Mastigocladopsis repens PCC 10914: one gene and its partner. The protein of the gene in region 1 interacts with the protein of each later gene in a pairwise test. Links are inferred from orthologs where the notes say so. Each region holds a gene or a part of one and is shown in the gene's direction. Other genes may lie near its edges. The genes, in order: pheT and secD.

The links.
Region 2: the proteins of pheT (region 1) and secD interact in binary tests that used the Escherichia coli proteins (3 or more experiments, as listed by UniProt). The link is inferred for Mastigocladopsis repens PCC 10914 from one-to-one orthologs.

Annotation. Positions count from the first base shown.
Region 1 is NZ_JH992901.1:2,988,443-2,994,961, forward strand. The notes cover bases 986-4,024. They hold pheT (phenylalanine--tRNA ligase subunit beta), read left to right. Parts: upstream 986-1,299; coding sequence 1,300-3,750; downstream 3,751-4,024. Other genes in these bases: MAS10914_RS0115445 (YciI family protein), read left to right, coding at 3,873-4,024. Also shown: MAS10914_RS0115430 (response regulator), read left to right, coding at 1-862; more of MAS10914_RS0115445, read left to right, coding at 4,025-4,142; MAS10914_RS0115450 (hypothetical protein), read left to right, coding at 4,280-4,678; rnc (ribonuclease III), read left to right, coding at 5,422-6,105; MAS10914_RS0115460 (sensor histidine kinase), read right to left, coding at 6,132-6,519.
Region 2 is NZ_JH992901.1:5,869,531-5,875,956, reverse strand. Bases 1,099-4,044 are described here. They hold secD (protein translocase subunit SecD), read left to right. Parts: upstream 1,099-1,838; coding sequence 1,839-3,251; downstream 3,252-4,044. Other genes in these bases: secF (protein translocase subunit SecF), read left to right, coding at 3,248-4,044; MAS10914_RS0128105 (alpha-ketoacid dehydrogenase subunit beta), read left to right, coding at 1,099-1,705. Also shown: MAS10914_RS0128110 (response regulator), read left to right, coding at 1-303; more of MAS10914_RS0128105, read left to right, coding at 722-1,098; more of secF, read left to right, coding at 4,045-4,231; MAS10914_RS0128090 (hypothetical protein), read left to right, coding at 4,312-4,725; MAS10914_RS0128085 (GNAT family N-acetyltransferase), read left to right, coding at 4,831-5,304; MAS10914_RS0128080 (sensor histidine kinase), read right to left, coding at 5,255-6,187. UniProt on the Escherichia coli protein: Part of the Sec protein translocase complex. Interacts with the SecYEG preprotein conducting channel. SecDF uses the proton motive force (PMF) to complete protein translocation after the ATP-dependent function of SecA.

The DNA of each region.
Region 1 (6,519 bases):
GTCATTAGGTCCCCAAATTTCTTCTCCCTATCAGCGTCCATATTTGTTAATTAACATCCCAAACAGTCAAACAACTTCATCAGGAATAGATCCTCATTTAACTGAATGGATGAAAGGTTTTAGCCTGCGGCACATATCAGTGATTATAAATCAAGACGAAATCCAACTAGCTAGAATATTATACCCTCATATTTTAAATGGTACCATATTATTGCATGAGCCTGATCCACCCTTTGATAAATTACCAAAGACATTTGTAAATTTAGTAAAAAACCCTAGTTATGTCGCTGAAGCCAAAACTAGCTTAGTGGATTCAGCAGTTGCATCAAGCAGTATCCTCTCTAAAGAAGACTCTGCTATCTCTGCGGGGAATGTCGCTACTCATCAGCGACAAGTCCCGATTTCTCCTCATAAAGAACAAGCTCAGGAATTAACAAAATCAAATAATAATAACCTTGAATCTGAGACAGAAACTCCTACTCCTGCTACTTCGCAAAAAATATATAAAGTTATTTCTGTAGATGATAGTCCCACGATTCTCAAAGAAATTAGCCGCTTCTTAGAAGATGAAAATTTTTCTGTAGTCACAATTAACGACCCATTGAAAGCAGTTATGTCGATTATTCGGCACAAACCAGACCTAATTTTACTCGATTTGAACATGGAAGGCATAGATGGTTATGAATTATGCCGAATCGTCCGAAATAACTCAATTTTTAAAAAAACTCCCATAATAATGGTAACAGGAAACAGGGGTCTTGTAGACCGAGTAAAAGCAAGATTGGTGGGAGCCTCCGGATATTTAACTAAGCCTTTTACTCGTGCAGATTTACTCAAAATAGTGTTTATGCATTTGGCTTAATAATTTAGTTATGAGTATATAAGTAATAGCAAAAAAAGTGAAATTAGGATATCAGGAAACAACCCTAGGGATTAATATTATTAGGTTAATATAATTTATTTTTAATTTATTTTTAATAATACTTTCATTTTGAGGTTTGAATGATTTACCTATACTCCAATACGCTTGGTGATAAGCCTTTGTTCTCTCCTCCTGCATCCGTTCGCGCAGCGTGTCTGGAGGGCTCAGCTTCCCCTGCATCCGTTCGCGCAGCAGGTGTCGCTTTGCGACTCAGCTTGCCTCAATAGATAACTATTCTTAACTGAACCTGACCTATACCCCAATACCATTCAGTTAATTAAGAGCTTGTCCCAATGGGTGAGGAACTTCGTGGATTAGTTCTAGAATAGTCTGTGCATCGTGATTTAGCTTAGATCTCAGACAAGACAACACATGACATGCGTATCTCACTAAAGTGGTTGCAAGAACTAGTGGAGTTGAAACTTAGCCCAGAAGAACTAGCAGAAACACTGACATTAGCTGGGTTTGAGGTGGAAGATATTGAAGACCGCCGCACTTGGGCTGCGGGTGTTGTTGTGGGGAGAGTGCTGGAACGCCAACCCCATCCCAACGCTGATAAATTGAGTGTTTGCCAAGTCGATATCGGCACGGGTGAAACTTTAAATATCGTCTGTGGTGCTTCCAATGTCCGGGCAGATATCTACGTGCCGGTGGCAACTGTAGGCACTTACCTACCAAATATCGATTTAAAAATAAAACCCGCGAAACTACGAGGTGTCCCATCACAGGGGATGATTTGTTCCCTCAAGGAACTGGGTTTACCTAGCGATGTAGACGGAATTCATATTTTTCCCCAACAGAACCTGCAACTTGGGAATGATGTACGTCCACTGTTGGGTTTAGATGATGTGATTTTAGATGTCACTGCTACCGCCAACCGTGCTGACGCTTTAAGTATGGTTGGCATAGCGCGCGAAGTAGCAGCCCTGACAGGGGCAAAGCTGACGCTTCCCGAACCTGGTGAAGTCTCAATTTCTCAAGGTGGGTTTAATTTAGCTTTAAAAATTGCCGATACGCAAGCTTGCCCAGCATATATTGGTACAGTGATTGACCAGGTAAAAATTGCATCATCACCTGAGTGGCTGCAACAGCGTCTGCGTGCTGCTGGAGTGCGACCCATAAATAATGTTGTAGATATCACTAACTACGTCATGTTGGAATGGGGACAACCACTGCACGCCTTTGATGGTAACCGTTTACAATCTGTTGCTGGTATGGAGACCTACCATGGTACGTCTCTACAAATTGGTGTCCGCTTCGCCAACGCTGGGGAAACTCTCAAAACCCTGGATGGACAAACTCGCACCTTATCTACCCAAAATTTGTTAATCACCGCCAATAATAAACCTGTTGCCCTGGCTGGAGTCATGGGTGGTGAAGAAACCGAAGTGCATGATGGGACTCAAAACCTGGTATTAGAAGCCGCGCTGTTTGATTCTGTGGCAATTCGCCGTTCTTCCCGAAGCGTGGGATTAAGAAGCGAGTCTTCTGGGAGATACGAACGGGGAGTCAACCGCGCTGAGTTGGAAGTCTCCACGCGCCGTGCTTTGTCACTTATGAACGAACTGGCTCATGGAGTTATAGTACATCAGGAAATTGCTGACTCCCGTCCTGATCGGGCCACTTGGTCACGTTCCATTGAACTGCGTTTAGACCGAGTGAATGAGGTTTTAGGACCAATCGACTTGGGAGAGCAAACAGGGGAACTCCAAGGTGCAGATGTGGAACGTACCCTGACAGCACTAGGATGTCAGCTGACTCCCATAGACGACCAAAGGTGGACGGTTGAGGTACCTCCCTATCGTTATCGCGACTTAGAACGGGAAATAGACTTAGTTGAAGAAATTGCCCGTCTCTACGGCTACGATAAATTTTGCGACACCTTACCCGATAAGGCAGAAGCAGGTTATTTACCTGTTGAACAAGATCTGATACGCAAGTTACGAGCAGTATTGCGAGCAGAAGGATTGACAGAATTAATGCACTATTCCTTGGTAAAACCAGGGGAAGACAGACAAATCGTGCTCGCAAACCCGTTATTTGTCGAATATTCTGCATTACGAACCGACTTGATATCAGGGTTGATTGATGCATTTCAATACAACCAAGAACAGGGGAATGGTTCGCTCAACGGCTTTGAAATTGGGCGAATTTTCTGGCAAGAAGAAGAAGGTTTGCAAGAAGCAGATGCCATTGCTGGCATTATGGGAGGCGATATTTCCTCTAGCAAGTGGACAAAAAGCGGTCGCGAACAACCCATGACCTGGTTTGAAGCCAAAGGTATTTTAGAAAATGTATACCAACAGTTTGGCTTGCAAGTGGAATACCAACCTGATCGCAGAGATTCCCGCTTGCACCCAGGACGCACTGCTTCCCTATGGGTACGGGGTAACAGATTGGGTATCTTTGGGCAACTGCATCCCCAACTACGACAAGAAAAAGGTTTACCAGATTCAGTTTACGTATTCCAGTTGGATCTAGATGTGCTTTTAAATTCTCTAAACGAAGATGAAATCTTAGTACCGCAATTTAAGCCTTACTCTACCTATCCAGCGGCAGATCGAGATATTGCTTTCTTCGCACCTGTGAAGGTGACAGTTGCCGAAATTGAAAAAGCAATTACCAAAGCAGCTAAAGATTTACTGGAGTCTGTGGAATTGTTTGATGAATATCGCGGGGAGAACGTACCCCAAGGACAGCGGAGTCTGGCATTTCGCTTGATTTATCGCTCGAGCGATCGCACTCTCACCGATACCGAAATTGAACCAGTACACAACAAAGTCCGCGAATCCCTAGTGGAGAAATTCGGCGTTACCCTAAGAAGTTAAGACTCAAGAATCAAGAGTGAAAAATGAAGAAATTCTTTGCTCTTTCTTCTTTCTTCTTTCTTCTCTCTTGTGTCTTGTTTTTGAATTTTGAATGAGTGAATTTTGAATTGTAATATATAGCCATGCCTAAATACGTAATGTGGGGAACTTACTGCGAAGACGTTCTCGAAAAACGCGCCCCTTACCGTCAAGCACATCTAGACGGACTGGCGAAACAGAAAGAATCCGGTGTGTTGATGACTATTGGTCCTACCAAAGATTTAACTAAAGTTTTTGGTATTTACGAAGCCGAAGACGAAGCCACCGTGCGTCAGTTAGTTGAGGCTGACCCCTACTGGCAAAACGGTATCTGGACCGAATACTCTGTCAAAGAGTGGATTCAGGCATTTTGAATAAAAGGTACGGTAATTATGAAAGCATTTTCGTGTAAGAAAGCTTTGGAATTGCCTAGACTAGGAGAAAGGTTAAATACAACTGTATCAACTTAAACTTTTCTCAGGTTATTTGATGCATTGAGAAGGTGAGTCGTATGAACAAAATTTTGAAACGTACACTTATGCCCTGCCTCATGGCTGCAAGTTTAGCAGGTGTCACCTTAGTTCCTGCTCAACCGGCGTCTGCTGATAAAAAAATCCTAGAGGATATAGGTATTGGAGCAGGTGCTGGGGTAGTTTCTGGAGCTGTCCGAGGTCGTGGTAACGTGTTAAATAATGCCGTTAAGGGTGCTGCTGCTGGTGCTGCTGTTAATGCTGCCAATGGTGCTAGACGCAATCCCAGAAATCGGAACTTGGGTCAAGATGTTGGAGTAGGTGTAGCCGCTAGCACGGTGACTGGCACGATTACTCGCCCAGGTAAAGATACCCTTGGGGATGCAGTCGATGGTGGAGTAGCAGGTGCAGCTATCCATATCATAAGAAATAGAAAGTAATTCGTAATTTGGCATTAGCAACTTAGTTACGAATTATCCTTTGAGGATTGATTTTATACTTTTCCTCGCAGAGCTAGAGACGAGTTTTATTCTCATCCCTTCCAGGAACGTTCATAATTTACAATTAAACCGCCTCAGTTCAATTTTGAACTGAGGCGGTTTTGATGATATGAAAAGTTGTTAATGGATGGATTTTTTCTGGCACTTCAATAAAGTGCATAAAATGATTACCCAGAAATAATGTTACTTTAACTACCACGATGGCTATTAGTAACCACGAACGAGTTGGCAGGAGTTTCACTCTTTTAAATCAGGGCTTATACCCATACATAAAAAGGGAGATGCAAAAAGTTTATGGTGAGCGCTGGCTAACGGACGTTACATCATGTATGTCTGATGACGAAACCTTAAGATGTGACGCCAAAGATATTTTGCATGATGATAGTTCTGTTTTATTGAAAATAATAATTGGGCAGTGGGATCAGGTATTCAGTCAAAAACTAGGTTGTACCGGGCGTGCTTTAGTGAGTGAACTGGTTGAAGTCCGCAATACATGGGCGCATCAATCTCGCTTTTCAATAGAGGACACTTATCGCGCTCTCGACACGATTGCTCGACTTCTCAAGGCTATCTCTGCATCTGAGGCAAATGTTGCACAACAGCACAAGCAAGAAGTCCTAGCAATGCTCTGTCCTCAGCAAACTGAAAAAACCCCTAACACAGAAACACAGAGATTGGCTGAAATTATTAAACAACAAAGCTTTCAGAATGCTTCTCTTCTACGTCGTGCGCTGACACACCGTTCCTATGTCCATGAGAACCCCCAAGAAGGGGAACACAACGAACGCTTAGAGTTTCTCGGTGATGCTTTGCTGACTTTTTTAAGTGGCGAATATCTCTATCGACGTCACCCGGAAAAGGGCGAAGACGAATTAACTCGTCGGCGTTCCGCGCTGGTAGATGAAAAGCAATTGGCAAAGTTTGCAACTGAGGTTGGCTTAGACTTGAGAATGCGGTTGGGTAAAGGCGCAAGTTTAGAAGGAGGCTACCAAAATCCCAACCTACTGAGTAGCACCTTTGAAGCAGTCATTGCCGCTTACTACCTAGACAACAACTTTGATATTGAAGCAGTTCGTGGTGTTGTGGAACCGCTATTTGATTCTGTCCCTGAAAGTATTGTGGAGTTTCGCTCAAATGTAGACTCTAAAAATCGATTTCAGGAATGGGTGCAACGCAACATCACCCAAACACCACCCAAGTATGTCACAGTTCAAGCAGGTGGTTTATCTCATGCTCCAGAATTCATAGCTAAAGTATTTGTGGCAGATAAAGAGTACGGAGAAGGCAGGGGGCGTAGTAAAAAAGAGGCTGAAAAGGCAGCTGCTGAAGATGCGCTTGCTAGGGTGAAAGAACAAAAAAGGATGTAAACTAGGCAGGATTTTTACACCACACTTCACATTTCCACTGTCAATGGCAAAGTCACCGTGAAAGTAGAACCAACTCCCACCTGCGAGACTACACTAATCTCACCTTGCAATAGTTTTACCAGCCGTGAAACTATCGCCAAGCCCAAGCCGGTACTATCAGGAAGGAAGGACTTAGTGCCATAAGGGATGCGAAAGTAGGGTTCAAAAATGTGCGCTTGGTCTTCTGGTTCAATACCAATCCCAGTGTCGGAGACTGCAATAGTCCATTTGTCCACGCCCAAGGTTTTACACGTAATTTTTATACTTCCCGACTCTGTGTAGCGAATCGCATTACTGACAAGATTTGTTACAATTTGCTGCAACCGTAACGGGTCTGTGAGAACTTCTTCAGGAGCGCGTGAAGCGGAGCTATCG
Region 2 (6,426 bases), 2.9 Mb from region 1 along the record:
GCTCTAGACGCACTGGCGGGTTTTCAACCGGACATCTTAATTAGTGACATCAGATTGCCTGATGAAGACGGTTATTCGCTGCTTTTGAAAGTGAGAAATTTAGATGTATCACAAGGCGGAAAGATTCCTGCCATTGCTCTAACCGCAGATGCTGGGGAGGAATATCGCATACGTGCATTATCAGCAGGTTTTGACAGATACATAGCCAAGCCGATAGATTTAGACGAGTTGTCCTCTGTGGTGAAAAGCCTTGCTTTTTCCAAGATCAGCAAGATAAGTGAGTCTGACAAGCTTAACGCCTAGATGCACGAAATATATTAATAGTTTTAAAGAAAAATAAATTAACCGCCTAATTATCCATAAGTATTGCTAATCTCCGGAAATAAAGCGACCATCCAAAATCGTCAACAATTAGGGGTATAAGGGTGTAAGGGTGTAAAGGGGAAGAAAAATTATTGAGCATTGACTCTTTTCCCCTACACCCCCAGTCTTGGTCAAACAGCTTACTGTACAAGTCTTGTTATCTTCTGCTCTGGGCTACTTTTGCCTTGTGCCTTTTTGTACAATGTATGCACATTTCTCTAGGGAAAAATAAGCCTTCTGATATGAGCAAAAGAAGTGCGAACGCGCTTTGCGCGGCTCCTTTTTGGAGCATCGCTCACCGTCTTAGAGAGCAGATGCGCGATAAGATTCAAGAACAATAATCGCAATATAAGGTCTAATGGCAGAAACACTGTTCTTCAACGCTTTACGGGAAGCCATTGATGAAGAAATGGCGCGTGACGCAACTGTATTCGTTCTTGGTGAAGACGTAGGACACTACGGCGGTTCCTACAAAGTGACTAAAGACTTATACAAAAAATATGGCGAACTCCGACTTCTAGACACCCCTATCGCCGAAAACAGCTTTACGGGTTTAGCTGTTGGAGCTGCGATGACTGGGTTGCGACCAATCGTTGAAGGCATGAACATGGGCTTCTTGCTTCTTGCTTTCAACCAAATAGCCAACAATGCTGGAATGCTGCGCTACACCTCCGGCGGTAACTTTAAAATCCCAATGGTCATTCGTGGTCCAGGAGGTGTGGGAAGACAGCTTGGTGCAGAACACTCCCAGCGCTTAGAAGCATACTTCCAAGCTGTACCGGGGTTGAAAATTGTCGCCTGCTCCACACCTTACAACGCCAAAGGATTGCTGAAATCAGCTATCCGTAATGATAACCCAGTGTTGTTCTTTGAACACGTTCTGCTGTACAACTTGAAAGAAGACTTACCAGAAGAAGAATATCTGCTGCCTTTAGATAAAGCAGAAGTTGTCAGGCAGGGAAAAGATGTGACAATTCTGACATACTCGCGGATGCGACATCATGTGATGCAAGCGGTAAAAACCTTGGAAAAACAAGGTTATGACCCCGAAGTTATTGACCTGATATCGCTCAAACCCCTAGATTTTGATACAATAGGTGCATCCGTAAGAAAAACCCATCGAGTCATGATTGTGGAAGAGGGCATGAGAACAGGGGGCATTGGAGCAGAATTAATTGCCTCTATCAATGAACGCTTATTTGATGAGTTGGATGCACCTGTACTGCGACTTTCTTCTCAAGATATTCCCACGCCTTATAACGGCACTATGGAGAGATTGACCATTGTTCAACCAGAGCAAATTGTTGAAGCTGTGGAAAAAATGATCGCTTTGCGCGTTTAGGAATGGAAAGTGGATAGTGGGTAGTAGTTAGTAGTTAGTAGTTAGTGGTTCCTACCAACTATCAACTAACAACTACCAACTCACAACTCTTCCAAAGAGCGCTATCATAGCGTTTGTCGCAGCGAGTAAGGGTATGCAAAGACAGCGATCGCTATTAGCTTTGATTTTAGTGTTGGTAATCGCCGCCATTACGGTGATTGCTACAATTCCTCTATCCCTGGGTTTGGACTTACAGGGAGGTTCACAGCTTACCATTCAGGTGAAAACCACACCGGAAATTCAGCAAATTACCGAACGAGAATTGGAAGCTGTCAAAAGAGTCGTCGAAGGTCGGATCAATGGTCTAGGCGTTTCAGAACCAATCATCCAAGCAGTAGGCACAGACAAAATTTTAGTACAACTACCTGGAGTCAATAACCCAGAGCAAGCAGAACGGGTTCTGGGAGGTACCGCGCAGTTAGAGTTCAAAAAGCAAAAGCCAAATACGGAAACTCAACTGTTTGCTTTTCTAGCACCCAGAACACAACTTAAGGCAAAGCAGGCAGAACTGCGAAAGACTAACGATAAAGCAGCAATTGAAAAAAATCAGCAAGAACTGCAAAAGAATAGCGAAGCGATCGCTGAATTATTTGAAAGCATAAACCCACCACTAACTGGTAAATACCTTGAGGACGCCTATGGCGAGCCAACTCAAAGCAGCAACTGGAATGTAGCCATTCGCTTCAATGATAAGGGCGGTGAACTTTTTGCTGAACTGACAAAGCAACTTGCTGGTACCGGACGTAGCATAGGTATTTTCCTAGATAATGAACTTATCAGTTCTCCTACCGTAGGTCCAGAATTCGCCGCCACTGGTATCACCGGAGGCGCTGCTGTCATCACAGGTCGGTTTACGACACAAGAAGCCAATGACTTAGGCGTGCAGCTACGTGGTGGGGCACTCCCTGTACCAGTGGAAATTGTAGAAAACCGCACAGTTGGAGCAACTTTGGGGAAAGACAGTATTCAAAGCAGCATCTATGCCGGAGTCGGTGGTTTGCTTTTAGTATTAATATTTATGGTGGTGTACTATCGACTACCAGGACTGATTGCGGATATAGCTCTTGTGATTTACTCCCTCCTAACTTGGGCAAGCTTTGCTTTGTTAGGCGTCACCCTGACACTGCCAGGAATTGCCGGTTTTATTCTCAGTATTGGTATGGCAGTTGATGCCAACGTCCTCATTTTTGAGCGTACGCGGGAAGAATTGCGAGCGGGTAAATCCCTATATCGTTCTGTAGAATCTGGTTTCTACCGAGCATTTTCCAGTATCTTAGATAGCAACGTCACAACATGGATTGCTTGTGCTGCGCTTTTCTGGTTGGGGTCTGGCTTGGTGAAAGGCTTTGCCCTGACCTTAGCTTTGGGCGTAGGTGTAAGTATGTTTTCAGCTATCACCTGTAGTCGCACATTCATGTTTTTGGCAATTTCTTTCCCTGCGTTGCGGAAAACGGAACTTTTCTGTCCGAACCTGCCAGTGACAAATAAGGCAGAGGTGGCTCGATGAAACTAAGGATCAACAAATCGCGATCGCTGTGGTGGACTATTTCTGCCATCGTTATTCTTGCTGGTATCATCTCAATGGTGATTTCTTGGCAACAAATTGGTTCTCCCCTACGTCCCGGTCTAGACTTTGTCGGTGGTACGCGGTTGCAGTTTGAACGGGATTGTACCAAGCCGGGCAACTGCGACAAACCAATAGATATTAACGTTGTGCGGGAAGTCGCGCAACAACAAGGGTTGGGTGACAGCAGTATCCAAGTTGTCGCTGACAAAGACACAGGCAAAGAAAACGGCATATCACTTCGGACAAAAAGCTTAACTCCAGAGCAACGTACCCAACTACAAAATGCCCTGAGCGAAAAAATAGGCGCTTTCGACCCACAAAAAAACCAAATTGACACGGTTGGTCCTACCCTGGGGCAAGAACTGTTGAGGTCTGGTTTAATCGCTCTTTTAGTTTCCTTCATTGGCATTGTTGTCTACATGGCTGTCCGCTTTCAGTTGGACTACGCAGTGTTTGCCATCATCGCCCTATTTCACGATGTATTTCTTACAGTAGGGATTTTCTCGATTTTAGGTTTAACACTAGGTACGGAAGTAGATAGCCTTTTCATTGTCGCTCTGCTGACGATTACAGGTTTTTCGGTTAACGACACTGTTGTCATTTACGACCGCATTCGCGAAACCATCAAAACAAATCCCAATCGTCCGATTGCCGATATTGTCGATGACGCAGTTAATCAAACCCTGACACGGTCAATAAACACAACCTTAACCGTGTTACTGACATTATTTGCTATCTTTCTGTTTGGGGGAGAAACACTGAAAAATTTTGCCTTGGCATTGATTGTTGGCTTTGCAGCTGGGGCTTATTCAAGTATTTTCATCGCCAGTACCCTCCTTACCTGGTGGCGAGAGCGTCAAGGAGAATCGACATTATCTCAAGGCGGTGCTGAATCAATTGATGCACAAGCAGATAATTAGTCAAGAGTCAAGACTCAAAAGTCAAAAAACTTCTCCCCATACTCCCCCACCTTTGCACCTTCCCCTGCTCCCCTTCATCTATGGACGAACCAGAACAACCATCACTTAATAGCTGGTATACTGACGGCTGCGACCCGTCTTTTGCCAAACAAGTACAAAAGCTACACCAGCTACAGGTATACAGCAGGTGGTTGTTTGTCAGTTTTTTGTGGCTGACTATTGCACCTGTGTGTGTGTGGGATTTGCGTTCAGAAATTGCTCTATGGCGACAATATTTTACCTGGGTAGCTGTGCGATATGGGCTGTACTATCATACCTTAGCTACCCTTGGTCTATCTTTTTGTCTCGGCACCACCCTTGCTGTTCTGGTTTGGCAAAGTCGGAATATCCTATTTGGACTACCACAACAGGAAAAGCAACGTCTAGAACAACAGGTTGGTCGGATACGTCAACAAGGACCAAGTCATCCTTTATGGAGATGGGTTTGCAGTTAAATTAAAGTATTAATTTTTTTAAGTTTGTTATTGATATAACTCAGCCGCTGTCTTGCAAAATCCGATTAAGGATAGCACATATACTTCTGCACTTCGGGAAAATTCATGAATTATAGTCATACTCAGATTCGATTTAGCGATCGCAAGTCTGAAATCGACCTTTATCAGATTCAGCAGTTATTAAATGTTTCTGCTTTCTGGGCAAAAGGTCGTAGCATTGAAGATTTGGGCATAGCCATTGCAAACAGTGACCCTGTAATTACCGTTTGGGATGGAGAACAACTCGTTGGCTTTGCCAGAGCAACTTCCGATGGCATCTACCGTGCCACTATTTGGGATGTTGCCATTCATCCAGAGTACCGTGGTGTTGGGCTGGGAAGCAAGTTGGTGGAAACCGTTTTGAGCCATAAGCGCATGAACCGCGTTGAGCGTATCTACTTGATGACCACTCACCAGCAGCAGTTCTATGAAAGGATTGGTTTCCAACCTAATTCCACCACCACGATGGTGCTAAATAATCAACATAATTTTAGTTCTCTTCCATCTGAAAATCAGCTTCAGGAATCACTCGGGGGATAGAGACTTGTAGCCTCGTTACATCATCGGCTTGCTCCTTTGTGGTGGGAGAGGGAACTATTTCCAACTTTCCCGCCATGACTTCCAAAAGAGTTTGATTGAGCAATAACTTCATTCCTGGTAAGAGAACGTCGTTTTTGCTTTCAACCTCAGGTGGCTTGTCTTTCAACGTCATGGAATTTATTGGCTCATTCTGGGGAGTAGCATGGGTTGGCACATCCAACCAAATGTCAACACAATCGCTTGTGTGCGAAGCTTTGGCAGAAATACAAATGCTGCCTTCCTCCATCAGAGCAATGCAAGTTTCCACTAAATTTACTAATACTTGTCGCAGCCAGAATGGATCTGCTAAGATATACAATTCTGGATCTGACGGTAGTACCTGGAAGGGAAAATTGCGATTTTCCGCCAGCATATAAGTTAGGCTGTGAACTTCCTGCAATAGTTCCGCTAGTCTTAAAGGCTGAATATTTAATTTGTTCGTACCATGTTCGATTCTGGCAACGCTGAGAATTTCATCAATCAGCTTTAGCAGCTTCAGCGCTCGCTCGTGAGCTTCAGTAATAAATTCTCGTTCTTCTTCTGGATTTTCACATAAGTCAGATAAAATTAACTGATGCAAGCCAATGAGACCATTGAGGGGCGATCGCAATACATGGGTAGTCCGTGCTAAAAACCCCGCCTTAAACTGGCTCATTTCTCGTGCCATTTGATAGGCTAGCTGCGTTTCCTTCATCTGTTGCAGGAGTGCTGGTACAGCCTGTTGTTCTTCTACTGACGATACTGTGGATGAGCTAGAAGACACCCCCCGCCGCGCAAATAACCCACGAAGACTTACCCCCAATGCTAGTCCTGCTCCTAGATATACCCAGTTGCTCCAATTCATAATCTGGCAATTATCACCTTTTTAATTAACCCTAGAGGCGCAAAACAAAGCTTCGGAGTTCCTATTTCACCACTTTCCAACACAGTCCTCCAATCCTGAATTTCTAGCTACAGGTGAAGATTCTTCTGTTTCTGAGTCAGTTTCAGAAGAGGAAACTTTGGAATTATTTACACACAGTACTCAGTAGAGAGCACTGCGATGTGCCTTACTCCCAGTACTGAATTGTTCGGGAGCATTTG